Linked DNA regions of Roseiflexus sp. RS-1. The protein of the gene in region 1 interacts with the protein of each later gene in a pairwise test. Links are inferred from orthologs where the notes say so. Each region holds a gene or a part of one and is shown on either strand. Other genes may lie near its edges. The genes, in order: epsC and cysK.

Evidence for each region.
Region 2: the proteins of epsC (region 1) and cysK interact in binary tests that used the Escherichia coli proteins (3 or more experiments, as listed by UniProt). The link is inferred for Roseiflexus sp. RS-1 from one-to-one orthologs.

What each region holds. Positions count from the first base shown.
Region 1 is NC_009523.1:3,811,868-3,822,199, forward strand. The notes cover bases 2,583-5,503. They hold epsC (serine O-acetyltransferase EpsC), read left to right. Parts: upstream 2,583-3,621; coding sequence 3,622-4,386; downstream 4,387-5,503. Other genes in these bases: ROSERS_RS15595 (winged helix-turn-helix domain-containing protein), read left to right, coding at 2,583-2,911; ROSERS_RS15600 (FmdB family zinc ribbon protein), read left to right, coding at 3,170-3,424; cysS (cysteine--tRNA ligase), read left to right, coding at 4,392-5,503. Also shown: ROSERS_RS15575 (M23 family metallopeptidase), read left to right, coding at 1-211; ROSERS_RS15585 (hypothetical protein), read left to right, coding at 501-1,127; ROSERS_RS15590 (cell wall-active antibiotics response protein), read right to left, coding at 1,134-1,607; more of ROSERS_RS15595, read left to right, coding at 1,694-2,582; more of cysS, read left to right, coding at 5,504-5,828; ROSERS_RS15615 (50S ribosomal protein L11 methyltransferase), read left to right, coding at 5,825-6,850; ROSERS_RS15620 (16S rRNA (uracil(1498)-N(3))-methyltransferase), read left to right, coding at 6,831-7,613; ROSERS_RS15625 (S41 family peptidase), read left to right, coding at 7,656-8,993; ROSERS_RS15630 (HEPN domain-containing protein), read right to left, coding at 9,257-9,655; ROSERS_RS15635 (nucleotidyltransferase domain-containing protein), read right to left, coding at 9,639-9,989; ROSERS_RS26145 (hypothetical protein), read right to left, coding at 10,010-10,168; ROSERS_RS15645 (DNA adenine methylase), read right to left, coding at 10,298-10,332.
Region 2 is NC_009523.1:1,827,777-1,837,960, reverse strand. Bases 4,502-7,274 are described here. They hold cysK (cysteine synthase A), read left to right. Parts: upstream 4,502-5,309; coding sequence 5,310-6,239; downstream 6,240-7,274. Other genes in these bases: msrP (protein-methionine-sulfoxide reductase catalytic subunit MsrP), read left to right, coding at 6,431-7,274; ROSERS_RS07790 (CpXC domain-containing protein), read right to left, coding at 4,502-5,180. Also shown: ROSERS_RS07805 (methyl-accepting chemotaxis protein), read left to right, coding at 1-2,241; UDP-glucose 4-epimerase GalE, read right to left, coding at 2,248-3,228; ROSERS_RS07795 (hypothetical protein), read left to right, coding at 3,363-3,794; more of ROSERS_RS07790, read right to left, coding at 3,786-4,501; more of msrP, read left to right, coding at 7,275-7,366; ROSERS_RS07775 (sulfite oxidase heme-binding subunit YedZ), read left to right, coding at 7,499-8,182; ROSERS_RS24880 (response regulator transcription factor), read right to left, coding at 8,198-8,353; ROSERS_RS07770 (hypothetical protein), read left to right, coding at 9,146-9,475; ROSERS_RS07765 (copper resistance CopC family protein), read left to right, coding at 9,667-10,184.

The DNA.
Region 1 (10,332 bases):
TCTGGCGATTGAGAATGAGCAGTACAAGACGGCGTATGCGCACCTCGATTCATATGCCGTCGTCGATGGTCAACCGGTGGTGCGCGGTCAGGTGATCGGATATGTCGGATCAACCGGTATGTCAAGCGGACCGCATCTGCACTACGAGGTGTGGGAACGCGGCGTGAACCGCAATCCGCTCGACTTCGACGCACTGCGCAGCGATGAGTGACCCCCCGCTGGACGTCTGGAACGAACATGTTCGTCGTCTTTGATGAACAAAATGTCATCAAATCACACGAACTTGACCAAAGGTATCGTCTTTTCGCGTATAATACCTGCAGGTTGTTGCAGCGTGACACGCGCGCGGCGGATCGGGCGCCGATGTGCAACCAGGGTACCCAAAAGTCCAATCCGGCACTGAGAAAGACTCCCATTGTCGGACGGGACGCACGTACTATAGACCGTTCCGAAGCGGCGGGGTATGATGGTACGGAAGGTGCTGGACAGGAGCCTGAGGTATGACGACACTTCCCTCCCCCAATGATGCAATCGCCGACTCGGCCAGACTGATCGCTATTCTCGAACGTCATCACAAAGATGTGCCGGAGATCGAAGGATTGCTCACCGCACATCGCACGACCCACCACCAGATGACGACCAGTTACCACGCCAGCGAAGATGCCATTGCCGCCTGGCGCGCGGCGCTGGCGCGCCGCTGGACGTGCGAAATAGCGGCGCGTCGCCTGTACAAGCAGACGCTGCGCCAGATTGTGCAGCACTACGGCACTGCCGAAACGCCGACCATCCGCCTGATCTCACGCGGCGGCGCCGAAGCCGATAGCACCCCGGCTGAATTGCTCGAGGATATGCGCCGCCTGCACGCTGTTCTTTCGCTCGAAGCCGCAACCCTGCCATTTGCCGAACAGCGCCTGACCGAAATTGCTCAATCGTGCGCTGCGCTCGAATCTGCCATTCATGATGTCGCCGAGAGTGAACGGCGACGGCGCACTGCGGTGCTCGATCTCCGCATTGCCCGTGAGGTCTATCGCCGGATGCGGCGTGAGACGTACCAGGCGCTCGTCAATCGGTTGGGTGATCAGGCGCCGCTCGATATCGACGAATCGGTGCTCGAAACGACAGAGTAGAGCCTGTCACAGGCTGGCGATCCGCCGGGTCTCACCCTCATACGATCCAGTGTTGCTGGACATTTCTGGCAATGGTTCACCAGGCAGCGCCGGTGCGGTTCTTTCCCCGGTTACAACCCGCACGATCTTTACCTCGCCAAACATCGCAACGGCAGTAATGCGCAGGCGCACCGGCGCTGTCTCGAATTCGATCTCCGGCAACCCGACAGGAGAGTGCAGTTCGTTGTCTTCTGAACGCCACTCATACCCCGTCTGTCCCATTATCGCGCTGCCATCCACGTGGATGCCAGCATCGTTGGGGACGCGGATTGTGACCTGACCAAACAGTGCGTAGGCGCCGATGGCGTGATCGCCGGACGAGAGTCGCTGGCGTGTCAGATCAACGGTGAGTCTGCCGAACATTGCCGTAAAACTCTCGCCTTCCAGATGGGTATGGGTGTTGATATGCTCAACATCACCAAACAGACTCATCGAGGACATAGCGTGCTCCTTACCTGTGTTGCACGAGACAACAGTTCGACGTATCATACCTGCGCAGAGTTGCGCACGTCCGTTCGGAGGGTCGTATGTCGCTCACACTGACGTCCGCTGCACTCCGTGCAGTGCTGCTGGCATCACAGGGGCTTGATCAACCGCCGCAGCGCGCGGCAACCCGGGATGACCTTCTGGAAACCATCCGGCGGATGGGTGCATTGCAAATCGACACCATCCACGTGGTCGCGCGCAGCCCGTACCTGGTGCTGTGGAGCCGCCTAGGGGCGTATGATCCGCGCTGGTTGACCGATCTGCTGGTGGAGCGAGCAATCTTTGAGTACTGGTCGCACGAAGCCTGTTTTCTGCCGATTGACGATTACCCGATCTACCGGTCACTCATGTTGGCAGGGCGCACGCGCAGCAATGCCTATGCGCGCAAGTGGTTGCACGAGCATCAATCGATTGCTGCTGCGCTGATCAACGATATTCGCAACAACGGACCGGTTCGCTCAGCAGACTTCGTTCGCGCTGACGACGCGAAGGGAGGATGGTGGAACTGGAAGATCGAAAAGATGGCGCTGGAAATGCTCTTCATTGTCGGTGATCTGATGATTGACCGGCGAGAGAACTTTCAGCGCGTTTACGACCTGCGTGAGCGAGTTCTGCCTGAATGGGACGATGCCCGTATACCTGATGTCGAGACAGCGCAGCGCACACTGATCCTTGCGGCAGCACAGGCGCTCGGTGCGGCGCCAGCACGCTGGCTCGCAGACTACTTTCGCCTGAACAAGGCAGAAACGGCGCGCATTGCCGCTACACTGGCAGCCAATGGCGCACTCGCAACTGCTCGTGTCGAAGGATGGCGCGATCCGGTCTACATTCATCCGGGCAATCTGCCGCTGGCTCAGGCTGCCGCCGATGGCGCGCTCCGATCAACGATGACGACGCTTCTCTCACCGTTCGATCCTGTCGTGTGGGATCGGCAGCGCATCCGGGAACTGTTTGGCTTCGACTATCGCATCGAGTGTTATACACCTGCACCCAAACGACGCTATGGCTATTTCACATTGCCCATCCTGCATCGGGGCGCGCTGATCGGGCGGCTTGATCCAAAAGCGCACCGGAAAGATGGTATATTTGAGGTCAAGGCGCTCTATATCGAGCCAGGCGTCGATCCAGACGAAGACCTTGCGCTGGAGCTGGCGGCAGCGTTGCGCTCCTGTGCAGCATGGCACGGCACACCCGACGTTGTTATTCGCCAGTGTGATCCGCCAGCGTTCGGTATACTGCTGAAACGCGCCCTCTCATAATCAAATCTGGTAGAACATGCTGCGCGGCATACTGGTGCGCGTTCACCATCCGCGCTGTTTGCCATTGGAGCGAAGGCGTCCCACCCTCTTGGGGCAGCCGAGGGCAAGATGCCCTCACTCCCGTAACGGGCTTCGTTCTCTAACGAAACTCCTACGTTTGACCGTTTGATCATTGCCATCAGATCGGCTACAATAGAAGCGCCTGACACATCATTCGGCGTTCGGCTCATTACTCGATACCAGGAGGTCGTGACGGTTATGCCTACCTACGTGTACGCCTGTGACGCTTGCGGTGCACAATTCGAACAGTTCCAGTCGTTCAAGGACGAGCCGTTGCGGGTTTGTCGCTGTGGCAAAGAAGGCTCGGTGCGCCGGGTCTTCCAGCCGGTGGGCATTGTCTTCAAAGGTTCAGGCTGGTACATTACCGATAGCCGCAAGAGTGACAGCGCGAGCATCGGCAGCGATGGCTCGTCGAAGAGTGAGAAGAGTGAGACGAGCGGCAGTGAATCGTGATCTGATCCATATGCGCCCCGAACGTGGGCGCTTCCCTTTCCTTCCCCATACCTCCCGCCGCCAGTCGGTCGGGTTCGTCGCGCAGACCTGTATCTGTCGTTAGGGGCGTCATGTTTTGAATGGCGCCCCTGGTTTGCGTTACGCGCTTCGATTGACCGTCGAACGGGAGGTTTTATATGTCCAGACATAAAGATAACCTGCTCTGCGTTATACGCGACGATATTCGCGCGATCTTTCGCAATGATCCGGCAGCGCGCAGCCTGGCGGAAGTACTGCTCTACCCTGGATTGCACGCGATTCTGCTGCATCGCCTGGCGCATGCGCTCTGGCGTCGCCAGATTCCGTTTATTCCGCGCCTGATCTCGCAGATCAGTCGCTTCCTCACCGGCATCGAAATCCATCCCGGCGCGGTCATCGGTCGTGGCTTCTTCATCGACCATGGCATGGGTGTGGTGATTGGCGAAACGACGGAGATCGGCGATTGGGTGACTCTCTATCAGGGCGTGACGCTTGGCGGCACCGGTAAACAGCGTGGCAAACGCCATCCGACGGTGCGCGACAACGTCGTGATCGGCGTCGGGGCAATCGTGCTTGGCGCTATCACCATTGGTGAGGGGGCGCGCATCGGCGGCGGCGCCGTGGTGGTGAAAGATGTGCCGCCACATACGACCGCCGTTGGCGTTCCGGCGCGCATCGTCGCGCAACGCGACCCGCATACCGGCGAAACACGCCGCGTCGAGCATCTCCCCGACCCCGAAGGCGAAATGCTGCGCAGCCTGCGCGCGAAGGTGCTGGAACTCGAAGAGCGCCTGACTGAACTCGAGATCGCCACCAACCATCATCTCACCCACCATGTCGAAGATGATGCACTGCTGGAACAGTGCTGGTCCGCTCTTGGCGATGATACACATGGCAATGGCATCATGAGTGAGCACGGCTATGTAGCCGGTGATGGGATATAGTATCTATGAGCATTCGTATCTATAACACGCTCACCCGCACTCTGGAACCGTTCGAAACGCTCGAACCCGGTGTGGTCAAAATGTACGTCTGCGGGGTGACAGTCTATGATCGGGCGCATATCGGGCACGCGATGTCGGCGATTGTCTTCGATGTGGTGCGGCGCTACCTGGAGTACCGCGGCTACGCGGTTCAGCACGTGGTCAACTTTACCGACGTGGACGATAAAATCATCAATCGCGCCAGAGAAATCGGACGTGATCCGAAGGAACTCGCCGAGTCGTACATTGCCGAGTTTCTCGAAGACCTCGAAGCGCTGAATGTCAAACGCGCCCATATCTACCCGCGCGCGACGGAAACGATGCCGGAGATTCAGCAGTTCATCACCCGCCTGATCGAAACCGGGCATGCATACGTGGTCGATGGTGATGTCTATTTCCGCATTGCGACCGTCCCCGATTACGGCAAACTTTCGCGGCGCAGTCTCGACGATATGATTGCCGGGAATCGTATCAGCGTCGATGAGCGCAAAGAAAATCCGGCGGACTTTGCGCTGTGGAAAGCAGCGAAACCGGGGGAGCCGTTCTGGGACAGCCCGTGGGGACCGGGGCGTCCCGGATGGCATATCGAGTGCTCGGCGATGAACCTGGCGCATCTCGGCGAACAGATCGATATCCACGGCGGCGGCGCCGACCTGATCTTTCCACACCACGAGAACGAAATTGCCCAAACCGAAAGCCTGACCGGCAAGCCATTCGCGCGCTACTGGATGCACAACGGCATGCTCCAGATTCAGACCCGTCTGGCGGACGGCACGTATAAACTGGAGAAGATGTCGAAATCGCTCGGCAATGTGGTGACGATCCGCGAGTTTCTGGCGCAGTACCACCCCGATGTGCTTCGTTTGACGGTGCTCTCAAGTTCGTACCGCAGTCCGCTGGCGTTTGGCGAGGAGATTGCCGCCGATCAGGAGCGCAAACTGGTGCGATTGCGTTCCGCGCTCGAACCGCCGATCGGGACGATTGAAGCGGGATTGGCGGTCGATGTGCTGCTGGCAGCTGCACGAACCACCCGCGAACGGTTCATCGCCGCGATGGATGACGATTTCAACACGGCTGGCGCACTGGCGGCGCTCTTCGATCTGGTGCGCGCGATCAATACTGCGCGCGATGCAGGCGTCGGCGGGGCGCCGTTCGCCGAAGCGCAGGCGACGTTCCGCGAGTTGACCGATGTGCTGGGGTTGACCCTGACACCGCAGCAACCGATCATCCAGCAGGCGGCGCCGTTTATCGACCTGCTGATTGAGGTGCGCAGCGAACTGCGCAAGGCGAAGCAGTTCGCTCTTGCCGATATGGTGCGTAACCGCCTGGCGGATCTGGGAATCACGCTCGAGGATACGCCGCAGGGTACCCGTTGGAAAGCGGCAGATAAGCGACACGTATGAACTGGCTGGAACTTTCAGTCACGTGTGATGCTGAAGCGGTCGAGTCGGTCAGTGAGTTGCTGGCGCACTATGGCTACAACGGCGGCGTTGTCGTCGAGCCGCCGATCATTCCCGGCGATGACGGTCCGGAGTACCGGTACGATCCAGTGCGCCCGGTGACGGTGCGCACCTACCTGGCGCTCGACGAGTCCGCCGAAGAGGCGCGTGCGCGCATCGAGCAGGGGTTGTGGCTGCTTGGAATGATCCGTCCTGTCGGTCAGTTGCAGGTCCGGCAGATCGAGGAGGAGGATTGGGCAAACGCCTGGAAGCAGTACTACACCATCCAGCGGATCGGTGAGCGCATGATGATCGTGCCGTCGTGGCTGGACTACGAGCCGCAGCACGACGATCTGGTTGTGCGTATCGATCCCGGCATGGCGTTTGGAACCGGACTCCATCCGACGACGCAGTTGTGCCTGCGCGCCCTGGAGCAGTATGTTACGCCGGGCATCACTGCACTCGATCTGGGGTGCGGCTCCGGTATTCTTGCCATTGCGGCGGCGCGCCTGGGCGCTGCCAGAGTGCTGGCGCTCGACACTGACCCGATTGCGGTTGAGGCAACGCGGGCAAATGCGGCGCTGAACACCGTGGCGGATGTCGTCATTGCCGCACAGGGAAGCCTGGGACGCGGCGCAGCCTTCGGGCACTGGTTGCAACCGACAACCGTCAGGAGTGATCAGGAGACGTCAACCGCCGAATCGTCGGCGCTGCTTCCCGACTCGCTCCCTCCCGATGTGGCATTGCCGTTCGACCTGATTGTCGCCAACATCATCGCCAGGGTGCTTGTCGCAGTCGCTCCCGATTGCGTCGCCGCGCTGCGTCCAGGCGGCATCCTGATCAGTTCCGGCATTATCGCCGAACGCGAATCCGATGTTGTCGCCGCGTATGCCGCCGCCGGTCTCGAACCGGTCACACGCCATCAGGAAGGCGACTGGGTGGCGCTGGTTCATCGCAAGCCGTCATATGCCCCGCCGTCAGCGTGATACGATTCGCAGCAACACCTACCGTTTTTTCGTCGATCCGTCCGCGCTCGACGGCGGGAAGGCGCGCCTGTTCGATCCCGAACTGGGGCATCAACTGGCGGATGTGTTGCGGCTCGGTCGCGGCGATCGGATTATCCTGCTCGATGGCGAGGGGTGGCAGTATACGGTATCGCTGGAAGCCGTTGATCGGCGCGGCACGGTGAACGGTGCAATCGAGGCGCGTGAAGCAGCTGGCGGCGAACCGCGCATCAATCTGACGATCTACCTGCCGCTCATCCGAACCGAACGTTTCGAGTGGGCGCTGCAAAAAGGGGTCGAACTCGGAGCGGCGACATTCGTTCCGACGACCTGCGCTCGCAGTATCGACATCGCTCCCGACGAACGCAAACTGACCCGCTGGCGCCGGATCATTCGCGAGGCTGCCGAGCAGTCGCGCCGCGGCAGACTGCCACGCCTTACACCGGCGATCCCGTTCGCCGAAGCCTGCGCCCAATGGGATTCGTCCGATCCGGCGCTGCTTCTGTGGGAAGGAACAGATGCGACGCCCCTCGCGCACGCCCTGCGCATCCTGCAACAGCACACGTCGCCGACGTCGCTCGCGCTCTTCAGCGGACCGGAGGGCGGATTGACCGACGATGAACGCCAATGCGCCGGGCGCCATGGTATCATGAGCGTATCGCTCGGTCCGCGCACACTCCGCGCCGAAACTGCGCCAATTGCTGCGACCGCGATCATCGTGTACGAGTTCGACACGCACGGGTGACCTGCTTTTGCCCCGATGCACCACCCGTTCAGGAGCTTCGTTATGTCCGCCTATCGTCCTGTGCTTCGTCGTCTTGCCGCCGCGCTGGTTCTGCTGACCGTCGGGTTCATCGGTGGTTGGGTAAGCGCCACGATCTTCGCCGACAGCATCTCGCTCACCCGGATTGTTCCGGTGATTGGTCCTGGACTGGTCGCCAACCAGGAGACGCCGCCATCGCTGCGGCAGCAGTTTCGCGTCTTCTGGGAGGTGTGGAATCTGGTTGAAGCCGAGTTCTACCGGCGCGACAAGATCAACCACACGCGCATGATCCGCGGCGCTATCAGCGGCATGCTGGGGTCGCTCGACGATCCGTACACCGTCTACCAGGAACCGGAGCTGGCGTCGCAGACAAACGAGCACATGCAGGGGCGCATGGGGGGCATTGGAACCTACCTGCGGATCACCGACGGGCGCGCCTACCTCTACAAGCCGATCAAAGGCGCGCCTGCCGACGCCGCCGGTCTCCGGCAAGACGATGAGATCGTCGCAATTGATGGCGAGCCGGTAGCGCCAATGATCGCCGGTCTCGACATTCACGAAGCGGCGGTCAAAGTGGCGGCGAAAATCCGCGGGCAGGCTGGCACGCAGGTGCGTCTGACCATCCGGCGGCAACCGGGCGATCAGGAGTTCGATATAACCCTGACCCGCGCCGACATTGTGGTTCCCGGCGTCGAAGCGCAACTTGTCGATGGCGGCGTCGCCTATATCCGCATCATCGAATTCAAAGCCAACACCGTTCCCGAATTCGATCAGGCGCTGCGCGAACTGCTGCCGCAGGCGCCGAAGGGAATCGTCCTTGACCTGCGCAACAATCCCGGCGGCTACCTGGATCAGGCACGCGCCGTATTAGGGCGACTGTACGACGGGGTGGCGCTCTACGAGCAGAACAGCAAAGGAGAGTTGACCGAAATCCGCACCGTCAGCGGCGACATTCGCGCGTATGACCTTCCTATCGTGGTGCTGATCAACGGCGGTTCCGCCAGCGCCAGCGAAATTGTCGCCGGGGCGTTGCGCGACAGTCGCCCGAATGTGACGCTGATCGGCGAAAAAACCTTTGGCAAAGGGTCGGTGCAGAACATCTACAACCTGAGCGACGGGAGCAGCGCGCGCATCACCTTTGCCCACTGGTTGACACCGGCGCGCACTGAAATCGACAAGATCGGCATCATGCCGCAGTACGTCATTCCCTACGCCGAAGATCCGGCCACGCAGGCGCCGTGCATTGGCGACCGGCAACCGCCGCCTGGAGCGACCACCTGCGCCGACAATCAACTGTTCTATGCCATCCGCCTGCTGACAACCGGCGAAAAGCCGCCATCGATGCCAGCAGCGGCGCGCTGAGGAGCAGTGCTCCCGGATCGTGTCGGTTCAAGCAGCGTGGTCGTCCCGACCTTCGCCTGCACGCTATAAGTCCACCGCAAAAAGGGTAGGTCACTGCAGCGGCGCAGCGTTCGCAGAGGAAGATGCCAGAGCGAGTCGCTCCAACGCATCACACTTCGACGCGCATATTTTTGAAGTTCTCTGCGCGCTCGGCGTCTCTGCGGTGCGTTTTTGCAGTGAAGTCATGCTATGGTTAATGACAATTCCCGCAGGCGTTCGTTCTTCTACGGGTGCGCGGCCTGCGGCAAAACGGCCAGCACAGCCGCACGAACCCGCTCAGCCACCTCGATCGCCTCAGCGGCAGTGGCCTGATCTGGCCAGAATCCAGGGTCATAGCGCAACTGGACAGCGTAGGGGGTCAACTGCGTCAGGTCAAGCCCCGTGAGATCCGGCGCCGGGTCGAGCGTGGCACAGCGGCGCTCAAGCTCCTCAAGGTTATGCGTGAGCGGAAACGGCTGCCCGGTGAAAGCGAGCAGTCCCTTCAGGTATTTCTCAGCAGCCTGCTGGGCATGAAAGCAGGCCGTATCATACGGTCCAGAACTTGCCGCGATGAGCCGTGCGCTAAACAGGTCGCTATCTCCCTTTGCCAGCCAGCCGCGCGCCAGGTCAGTCGCGTCGCTCATACAGCACCTTTCCCTCACGCAGGGCGGTCGTGATAAACGCGTTCGGCACATTAGCCCACGCTTGTACCTCGGCCGGGGTCCAGACGACAACATCTTTCGCCGGAAACAGGCCGACAAGCGCACGAAGGTAGCGTGACGCACGCTTATAGCGCGGCAGGTCCGACTCTTCAATGACCAGGATGTCGAGATCGCTGTCAGGACGAGCATCACCGCGGGCACGCGAGCCGAACAGCACAATCTTGCGCGGGTTGCCCGCTGCACGCATTCGCTCAACCATTTCGCGTAATAGTTCGTCAGACACCGGCGGGTAAACCGTCTCAAGCGGGGTAGACATCGGTACACTCCTGCTCCAGGTCAATGAAGGAGCGCTTCACGATGGCGCTGGTATCGAGGCGGGAACCTCCGTTCCAGCCACTCCTCAACCAGCGTCTCGACGGGCCGACCAGGGCGCGCAGTCTCCTGCGCAAGCCGGTCATAGAGATCAGGTTGCAACTCAAGGATCAGTGTGGTCATGAACACCTCACCTGGGTTCGGATAGAACCGCTGTTGATTCTCATCGTATTGTACAATGCGACGGTTCGCGCAGCACGATGACCGGTGCAACCGGCATACCCGGTCCGAGAAGGCGAGGATACGCTGCAATTACCACAGCGAATGCTGGATGCATCCATTGAACT
Region 2 (10,184 bases), 2.0 Mb from region 1 along the record:
TCACCCACTCGCTCGCTGAGCACCCGTCTGGCGCTATTCACGATTGCCACGGCGATGACGACAATGCTGGCGCTGACCCTGCTCACCAATGCAGCAGCAACGGAGAACGCCATCGCTACGGCGCGTCACCAGATCGATACACAGGCGCTCAACGGCATCGAGCGCGTCGAAATGTATCTTCAGGATCGACGCTCCGGCGTTGCGTTGACCGCGCAACTGCCGCTGGTTCGTGCAATGCTCGAGAATCAGGAAAGCCCAGAAGCGCGCGAGCGCGGGCAGTTCGTCATCAACGCGGTGCAGAACACCTTCAACTACGATACCATATCGTTGATCGACATTTCGGGCAAAACGGTGTTGAGCACCAACTCCGGCGTGATCGGGCAGGATCGCAGCCAGCGACCAGAGGTGATTGAGGCGCGACGCGGCGTACCGGCGATGTCAGACGTTGCCGCCGACCCGGACGAGGAGCGGGTGTTTCTCCATTTCACCGCTCCGGTCTACGGATTGAACAAACAACAGATGATCGGCGTAGTTGACGGACGGATCGTACTCGACGAGCTCCACCGATTGGTGGCGTTAGACAAAAATCGCAGCGGCGCCGGCAGTTACAGCGCCATCGTTGATCGCCATGGCATCCGCATTTCCATCCCGGATTTCCCGCAACTCCTGTTCCAGCCGGTTGCGCCGCTGGCGCCAACCCTGGCTCAGGAGATGATCGACACCCGTCGCTTTGGCAGCAATACCGCAATGCTGATCCGGCAATCGTCCTCGATGCCTGAAGTCATGGAGAGCATCAATCTCATCAATCAGCGCGTCGAAGAACGTCATTTCTTCACGGGAGCGCTTAATTCCGGCGAAGAAGGCGAATCGGTCATTCGCAGGCTGCGCTCGGCAGACTGGTACTATATCCATCGTGTGCCGATCGAGCAGTTCTACAGCGTGGTGCGCGCCCAGACAAATTATGCCGTGCTGGTGACCGTCATTGCTGCGGTGATCGCCATTATGATCACCCTCTGGTTCGTGCAACGGTCGCTGCGCCGACCGCTGATCCAGCTGGTGGAGACGGCGAGCGCGATCGCCGGAGGCGACCTGAGCCGCCGTTTACAGATGCATCAGCGTGATGAGATCGGCATCCTTGCCGACGGATTCAACACCATGGCGGATGCACTGGAAGCGCGCATCACCGAAGCTCAGGCGGCAAAAGAAGAGGCGCAGCGTTCGCAGCGCGCCGAAGCCGAAGGGCGCGCATCGCTCGAACGCAGCGTCGCGGAATATCTGGCGTTTGTGCAACGGGTGGCGGATGGCGATCTCTCCCAAACCCTCGCCATTGATCGCAACGACGCTCTGGGACAGTTGGGCATTGGTCTCAACAAGATGGTCGAAAGCCTGCGCGCTATGGGACGCCGATCTCAGGAAGCGGCTAATGCTATCGCCGAAGCGGCGGCGCAAATCCTGATTACCACCACCCAGCAGGCATCGGCGGTCAACGAACAATCAACCGCCGTTGCTCAGACCATGGCAGCGCTTGATGAGGTGCGCGCAATCGCGCGACAGACTGCCGATCAGGCCGATCATACTGCGCGCGACGCACAGGCGGCGCTGACCGCCGCGCAGCAGGGGATTGCCATCGTCGAAGAGACAGTGCAGAGTATGACCGACATTCGTCAGCGCGTCGAAGGAATCGCCCAAACCATCCTGTCGCTTGCCGGGCAGGCGCAGGCGATCAACACGATCACCGGCACGGTTTCCGAGCTTGCCGATCAGTCGAATCTGCTCGCACTCAATGCCGCGATCGAAGCCGCGCGCGCCGGTGAGCAGGGGAGAAGCTTCTCCGTTGTGGCGCAGCAGGTGCGCGACCTGGCAGAGCGCAGCAAACAGGCGACCGTTCAGGTCCGCTCGATCCTGGGGGACATCCAGAAGTCAACCCAGGCAGCGGTGATGGTAACCGAAGAAGGCGCCCGGCGTGTTGACAGCGGCAGTCAACTGGTCAGTCAGGCGGGGAACGTCATCCACCGGATCGCTGGCGAAGTCGAGAACGGCGCACAGGTCAATGTGCAAATGGCAGCCAGTGCGCGTCAGGCAACTGTCGGGTTGGAGCAGATCGGGCAGGCGCTGCTGTCGATTCAGAAAGCGGCTTCCGAAACGCTCACCAGCACCCGTCAGGCGGAGCGCGCTGCGCAGAACCTGAATGCCCTGGCGCAGTCGCTCCAGCAGATGGTTGCTATCTACCGGCTGGCATAAGCATCATCAGCGATACCCATGCGGATGGCGACGGTGCCATTCCCAGGCGCTGCCGATGATCTGTTCCAGGTGCGGGAAGCGCGGCGACCAGCCGAGTTCGTTGCGGATCTTCTCCGACGAAGCGATCAGGATCGCCGGATCGCCGGGACGCCGCGGACCGAACTCATACGGGATGGGGTGACCGGTCACCTTTCGCGCCGTCTCGACGACCTCCAGATTGGTGAAACCGTTGCCGTTGCCCAGGTTATACGTGCGACTGCCCAGGCGATCAAGGGCTTCGAGCGCCAGAATGTGCGCCTGCGCCAGATCGAGCACGTGGATATAGTCGCGCACGCACGTACCGTCCTTCGTCGGGTAATCATTGCCGAAAATGATCACCTTCTCGCGCTGACCAAGCGCCACCTGGAGCACAATCGGGATCAGGTGCAGTTCCGGCTCATGATGCTCCCCGCGGTCGGGCATGCCGCCGGCGGCGTTGAAATAGCGCAGACAGGCGTACTTCAACCCGTAGATCCGCTCGAACCAGTAAAGCGTCCGTTCGATGAAATACTTCGACTCGCCATACGGCGAACCCGGCACAATCCGTTCATCGGCATCGATCGGGATGGTTGCCGGATCATCGAACAGATTGGCAGTGGAGGAGAGAATGAAGCGCCCCACGCCATGCGCAACCGCCTGTTCCAGCAGGTTCGCTGCTGCGACCAGATTGTCGCGCAGATATTTGAGCGGGAGTTGCATGCTTTCTCCCACCAGCGTAAACGACGCAAAGTGCATGATGCCGTCGAACCCGCGGTGATCGCGAAACAGGCGCGCCACCGCGTCGGGATCGCGCAGGTCGCCTTCAACAAAGGCCGCTCCGGATGGCACGGCTGCACGATGACCCTGGTAGAGATTGTCGAACACGACGACATCGTGACCGGCTGCGAGGAGTTCTGCGGCGCAGATGCTTCCAATATAACCGGCGCCGCCGGTAACAAGGATTTTCAAAGCGAACCTCCGTGGCAGGAACGAATCGTGCACAGTATAGCACAGGCAGCCCACAATCGCGACTATGTACAACGCGCGCCTTTTGTGCTATGCTACCAGGCAGGTACGACATTGCTTCGTTCAGGGACAGCGCTATGGCCATAACCGATCGGATGCTCATTGGAGCGATTGCGAGCAACCCCGCAGATGTTCACGGCGCCGGCGAATACCGTTGCTGTCGCACATGCATGGTGATCTACTTCACATCAGCCAAAAACCCCGATACCGCCCATGAAGGGCACGACACATTCCCTCTGCCGGCGCTCAACCCTGATGGGTCCGGCAAACTTGTGCGCGCCTTCCAGCGCTATATCGAGCGCTGGTCGCCTGAGCGGCGCGAGCAGATCGAACGCTTTGCGCAGCGCAAAGGGTGGGATATGGCGATGGAGTTGAAGTACGGCGGCGGGGCGCTCGAAGACCACGAGGCTGCCGAATGGCAGGAGATCGTCAACGCGCGGCTTGAGCAACTGATGCGTCAGGCGCGCCAGCAGATCGAATCCGGCGCGCCGGTTCCACAATCAAAATAGCATCACGCCCGCTTCACGCGCCAGTTGACGCAAACGCTCACCGGCAGGCTTGCGCCCGTTCTTCTCCATCTGCTCCGCCAGTTCGTTCAGGCGCCTGACGAAGGCGGGCGTAATCATTGCCGGATTCTGGCGCAGCAGTTTCGTCGCCTCCTGTGGCGTCTCCGCCTGAAGCAACTGACTGATGAAGCGATCTTCGGGCGAAAGGGATTCTTCGACGATCTGGGTTGCCAGTTGCTCAATTGCGCGCAACCGTTCCGTCAGGTGATCCTGACCGCTGCGTTCAGCCGCTGCCAGGTTGGAGTGGAGCACCAGCATGAATGCCTCGTTGATCTCATCGCTGCGCTCGCGCAGCACCGTCGCCGGGTCTGCCGCATCGAGCGCTGCGCGCAGCAGGTTCGCGCCAGCGTCGAACAGTTCCTGCGCTTCCCGATCCATGCGCTCGACGGTTGCGAGAATAACGCTCCGCCGCGCCGTCAGGCGTTCAGCCGTCGCCCGGTCGCCGGACTGCTCCGCCTGATCGATGCGCGCAGTCCACTCCTCGAAGAAACTGTAGTCAATGGCGGGGCGCAGTTCAGCGATCAACCCTTCCAGTTCATCGTCATTCGCCGCTATCAGGCGCTCGACCGCTTCGGTTGTTGCAATATCGGGCGTATCGAGCGCTGCCTCCTCGCCTGCGCCGGCAAAACCGACCATTTCCGCCAGCCGCTGACGCAGCGCCATCAGAACCTGCGCCGAGTCATCGCGCCCCACCTGGCTGCTGGCAACGATAAACGCATCGAGGGTCGCAAAAAATGATTCGTCCAGCTGATCACGCTGTTGTTCGACAAGTGCGTTGAACGCCTCTTCGCCACGTTCGGCCGCTTCTGCCAGCTGCGCGATCAGATCGACACGCTGACGCTGAGCTTCGATCTTCTCGCGCGACACACCATCAGCTTCGAGAATGGCATCGATCAGCGAGTTGATCGTCAGAAAACGGCGCGGCGCCAGTAGATATGCGCGTGGCGCGTTCGGCGGCAGCGTGCGCATCACCAGCGCCGCAGCATCGCCGATAAAACGTTCCTGTTCCTCCTGACGGGCATTGAGTTGCTGCGGAATGTGCACGAGCGCCAGTTGTTTGGCGGCATCGTGGTAGAACAACGGCGCGCTGATCATGATCGCCATGCCGCAACTCGGGCAGATCGCAAGGTTCAACTGCCCGGCGATCAGACGCGCCTTCAATTCGGGATGCTGCACTGCATCGACAATCGTGACGATCGACGCACGAAGCGGTGTGCGGCAGGATGGACAGGTCAGCTGAACGACCTGCGCTGATGGACCCGTGGTCACACGATACCCTTTCAGAATCGCACGCGCCGGATGCACCGGCGCGGACGGATAACCAGTCATGAATATTATATCACGGATTGCGCGCCTGCGATTCTGGCATAATGGCATAACCACCGGCTTGACGGGCACAATCATGGGACGTATACTTCCAATGTTACGCAACAAAAATAACAAATGAAAGAGGAACCCATGCGCATTTACGGAAGCATTACCGAACTCGTGGGCAACACGCCGCTTGTGCGCCTGAACCGGGTGAACGACACCCACGCCACTGTCGTTGCCAAACTCGAATGGTTCAACCCCGCTGGCAGCGTCAAAGATCGCATCGGGCTGGCGATGATCGAAGCTGCCGAACGCGACGGCATCATCCGCCCTGGCGAGACGGTGATCGTCGAGCCGACGAGTGGAAACACCGGGATCGGGCTGGCATTCGTGGCGGCGGCAAAGGGATATAAAGTCATTCTGACGATGCCGGAGACGATGAGCATCGAGCGACGCAAACTGCTGCGCGGTTTCGGTGCTGAACTGGTGCTGACGCCCGGCGCAGAAGGGATGCGCGGCGCCATCGCGCAGGCGGAAGCGATTGCCGCTGAACTGCCGAATGCGTGGATTCCGCAGCAGTTCAAGAATCCTGCCAACCCTGAGATTCACCGCCGCACGACTGCCGAAGAACTGTGGCGCGACACCGACGGTCAGATCGATATTCTGGTGTCTGGGGTCGGCACCGGCGGAACGCTCACCGGTGTGTCGGAAGTGATCAAGCCGCGCAAGCCGTCGTTCTATGTCGTGGCAGTCGAACCGGAAGCATCGCCAGTCCTTTCGGGCGGGAAGCCCGGTCCGCACAAGATTCAAGGGATCGGCGCCGGTTTTATTCCCGACGTGCTCAACACACAGGCGTATGATGAAGTATTCCGTGTGTCAAATGAGCACGCCTTCGAGATGGCGCGTCGCCTGGCGCGCGAAGAAGGGTTGATGGTCGGCATCAGTTCAGGCGCGGCGGCGTATGCGGCGCTGGAAATTGCGCGACGCCCGGAGAACGCCGGTAAATTGATTGTGTTTATCTCTGCATCGAATGGGGAACGCTACCTGAGTACGCCGCTGTACGGCGATGATGTGTAAATGATGGTTCGACACAACCGTTTCTGGCTTCGGCGCGTATGGTGGTATAGAGAACCGGGAACCGGGAACCAGGAACTGAGAACCAGGAACCAGGAACCGAGAACTGAGAACTGAGAACCGGGGACTGAGAACCGGGAACTGAGAACCGGGAATTATCGCCATACCATATGGCTCGTGCAAGAGAGACGGACATGAACCGGATTCCTTCATCCGAGATTACGCCAGAGCATATCTACCGCTCGCGACGCCGGTTCCTGCGCGGGATCGGCGCTGTAGCGCTGGCAGGGTTGGGTATCGCCGCATGCGGCGATGCGTCAGTCCAATCGCCCGCCCTCACACCAGGACCGGTGTCGCAACAGACCGATGAGTTGGGTGATCCGCTCAACACCTACGAGCAGATCACCACGTACAACAACTTCTACGAATTCACGACGCAGAAAGAAGGCGTCGCCCAACTGGCGCGCAACTTCCGCACCTCGCCGTGGACGATCAGCATCGGCGGGTTGGTTCACAAACCGCAGACTATCGCCATCGAGGATATACTGAAGCGTTACCCTGCGGAAGAGCGCATTTACCGCCTGCGCTGCGTCGAGGGATGGTCGATGGTTATCCCATGGCTGGGATTCCCGCTGCGCCGATTGCTGGCGGATGTCGAACCGATGGCGGACGCGCGCTACGTCCGCTTCGAGACGCTCTACGACCCGGAACAGATGCCGGGGCAGCGGGATCGCTGGTACACCTGGCCCTACGTCGAAGGGCTGCGCCTCGATGAGGCGATGCACGATCTGACGATCCTGAGCGTCGGGCTGTACGGCAACCTGCTCCTGCCGCAGAACGGCGCGCCGCTGCGACTGGTCGTTCCGTGGAAATATGGGTTCAAGAGCATCAAATCAATCGTGAAGATCGACCTGGTTGCCGAACAACCAACGTCGCTCTGGATGGCTGCCGCCCCGCACGAGTACGGTTTCTACGCGAATGTCAACCCCAACGTCCCGCATCCGCGCTGGTCGCAGGCGACGGAGCGACGCATCGGCGAGTTCGAGCGCCGCCCGACGCTGCTGTTCAACGGGTATGCCGACCAGGTGGCGAGCCTCTACGCCGGGATGGATCTGCGGGTGAATTATTGAGGCGCGGGGCGTGAGGGGTTGAAGGTTGAACGTTGCACGTTGAATGTCGGACGACAACATGGAGGGGCGCAGCAGCGCGGCGCCCGAACCGGCAGCGGGGTTCACGGCGGCGGCGCGAGGCGCGAGGTGTGTATGGCTGAGTCTGAGACTCATCCCAACAACTGGACCCACGTCGTTCATCCGGCGGCACTGACGCCGCTGGCGCTGCTGATATGGGACGCACTCAGCGGGGGGCTGACGGTCAACCCGATCCAGGACCTGACCCAGCGCACCGGCTACACGGCGGTCATCCTGCTGATCCTGTCGCTTGGCTGCACGCCGTTGAGCACCGTGACCGGCTGGAAACGCATGATCGCCCTGCGCCGTCCGCTGGGTCTGTATGGATTTCTCTACGCCATCCTGCACATGCTCATCTTCGTGGCGCTCGATTTTGGTCTCAACCTGACGCTGATCATCCAGGAGATCGCCGAGAAACGGTACATTCTGGTCGGAACGCTGGCGCTGTTGATTCTGCTGCCGCTGGCGCTGACTTCAACGAAGGGATGGCAGCGTCGGCTTGGTCGAAACTGGAAGCGGCTGCACCGTCTGGCGTACCTGGCGGTTCCATTGGCGATTGTCCACTACGCCTGGGCGCAGAAGAGCGACATCCGCCAGCCTCTGTTGCTGGGTGCGGCGGTTGCGCTCCTGCTGGTGCTGCGTCTCCCACCGTTGCGCCGCCGGATCGAAACGTGGCGTCGCGCACTCGTCGCGCGGCGGCAACCGGCGTCTCACAGGCATGCCTCTGTCGGTGAAGCGCGACGGTCGGATGGGGGATGAGGCGGAGGAGTAATGCTACCAACCCGTGGTCGCCTTTAGCGCGTAGATGGCTGCCTGCATGCGATCTTTCAACCCAGGTTTCAGCAGGATGTTGCCAACGTGAGTTTTGACCGTTTTCTCGCTCAGGTGCAACTGCGCTGCAATTTCCTGGTTATCCCGACCCCCGACGATTATAGCAGTTCTCAGATACGTTGACCCGTGTCTGGATTGCTAGAGCTTTCCATCGTCGTGCGCCGCAGCGGGCTGATGGAGATTGAGAAATAAATCCGCTATCCCGCGTGTGCCGTCGGGCTGAAGCCCTCGGCTATCCAAGGCGAAGCCCGCCTGCGCGGGCTAGAGCGGATTATCAAAGACCATAAGCCCTGGCTGAGGTCGGGCAAGCGCTGCGGGCTGGATTAACCCGGCGCCCCCGGCATAGGGAAGGGTGACGGACACGCCAGCCCCGTAGGGGCTTCCACGCGCTCAGGGAGGGCTTGAGCCCGCACGAGCGGAGTCACGCCCGACGACGACGATGGCGGATGGCTTCTCTCCGACCGCCATGCAAGGCGGTCGCCGCATTGGGAACGCGCGAGGGACTGCGCTTGTCCCAGGAGGTTCAACCTCTATGAGAACCGCTATAGTTTGAGCGCCTCGAATTCGCGGATGGTAAGGACATCGGGCGACCGCCGCACGCCCCGCACTTCTTTCATCAGTCGCCAGGCGACGCGCGGATGCAGATGCGCCTCTCAATGACCTCTTTTCCAACATTGCACCCCCCGACGCATGAAGCCATCATCGCGCCGCACATATCGTCCACGTTTGAAGGCATAAAACACAATGCTCAGGGAGCATGTGATATACTGCACATCACCGCTGATACCGCCAGGCAACCAGACCCAGGGGGCGCGACACGTGGCGCGTGTATGTCAATTGGCGCATTGCATCGTCCGGAGGCGCAGATCGGTGGAGACGCCGTGCGCTTCCATGACAGCGTTCGTCGTTACTCTTGCGATTGTGGCATTGCCGCTGCTCTGCGTGCTGCATTGCCAGATGCCTTCCGCTCCGGTTCAGGACGCGCTGCGTCCCTTCCTGTTCCTCTGTCATCTGGTTCCCGGCTTTGCAGAGATCTCTCCGTCGTCTGCGGTCGATTCCGCCAGATCGCTGTCGCCGACGATCCGCGCCGTGTACGACTGTGTGATGGCGTCAGCGCTTGCCGTTGCGTATCTGCTGCTGGCGCTGGCGTATGACCCTGATGGCGAAATGCCCTACCGCTTCTTCGCCTTCCCTCCGCCATCTCCTCCTCCCAGGACCTGACAGATGCCGACACGCAAGGCGGAGTGCGCCCGGCGCCAGCCAGGCTGGCGGGTTCCGTTTTGGCGCGCTTTGCGGCAGGCTGGAAGCGCTGCCGCAGGTCTGGAGTCCCTTCTGATCGACGCAACGATGTCATGAAACCCGACTGACAGACTGATAACCTGACATGATGAACTTCCTGGAGGAGTGTCGCTATGGTATCTCTGACTCGTATGGTGCGCGTGGGTGTGGTGCTGGTCGCGCTGATAACAGGATTCGTGGGCGCGCGCAGTGCGCTGGCGCACGCCGACTATGTTTCGTCCGATCCGCCAGCTGACGGAACGGTAACCACTGCTCCGGAGCGGGTCGTGATCGTCTTTTCGCAAGAACTGAAGCCGGAAGGCAACACCATTCGCGTTACCGACGCACGAGGCAATCAGGTTGATCGCGGTGATACCGCGCTGGATCGTACCGACCCGAATCGCAAAACGCTGGTTGTCTCGCTGAACCCCGGTCTAAGCGACGGGTTGTACACGGTGAACTGGAAGAACGCCAGCACGGATGGTCACAGCGAGACAGGACGCTTCCGCTTCCGGATCAGCAGCGGTACGGCAGCGCCTGCGCCACTCCCGGCAACGTCTGGCAGTGAATTGCCCTGGTTGATCATTGCGTCGGGCGCAGGCTTGCTGCTGATCGGAGCGCTGGTGCGCCGCCACGCATTGCGCTGGTCGTA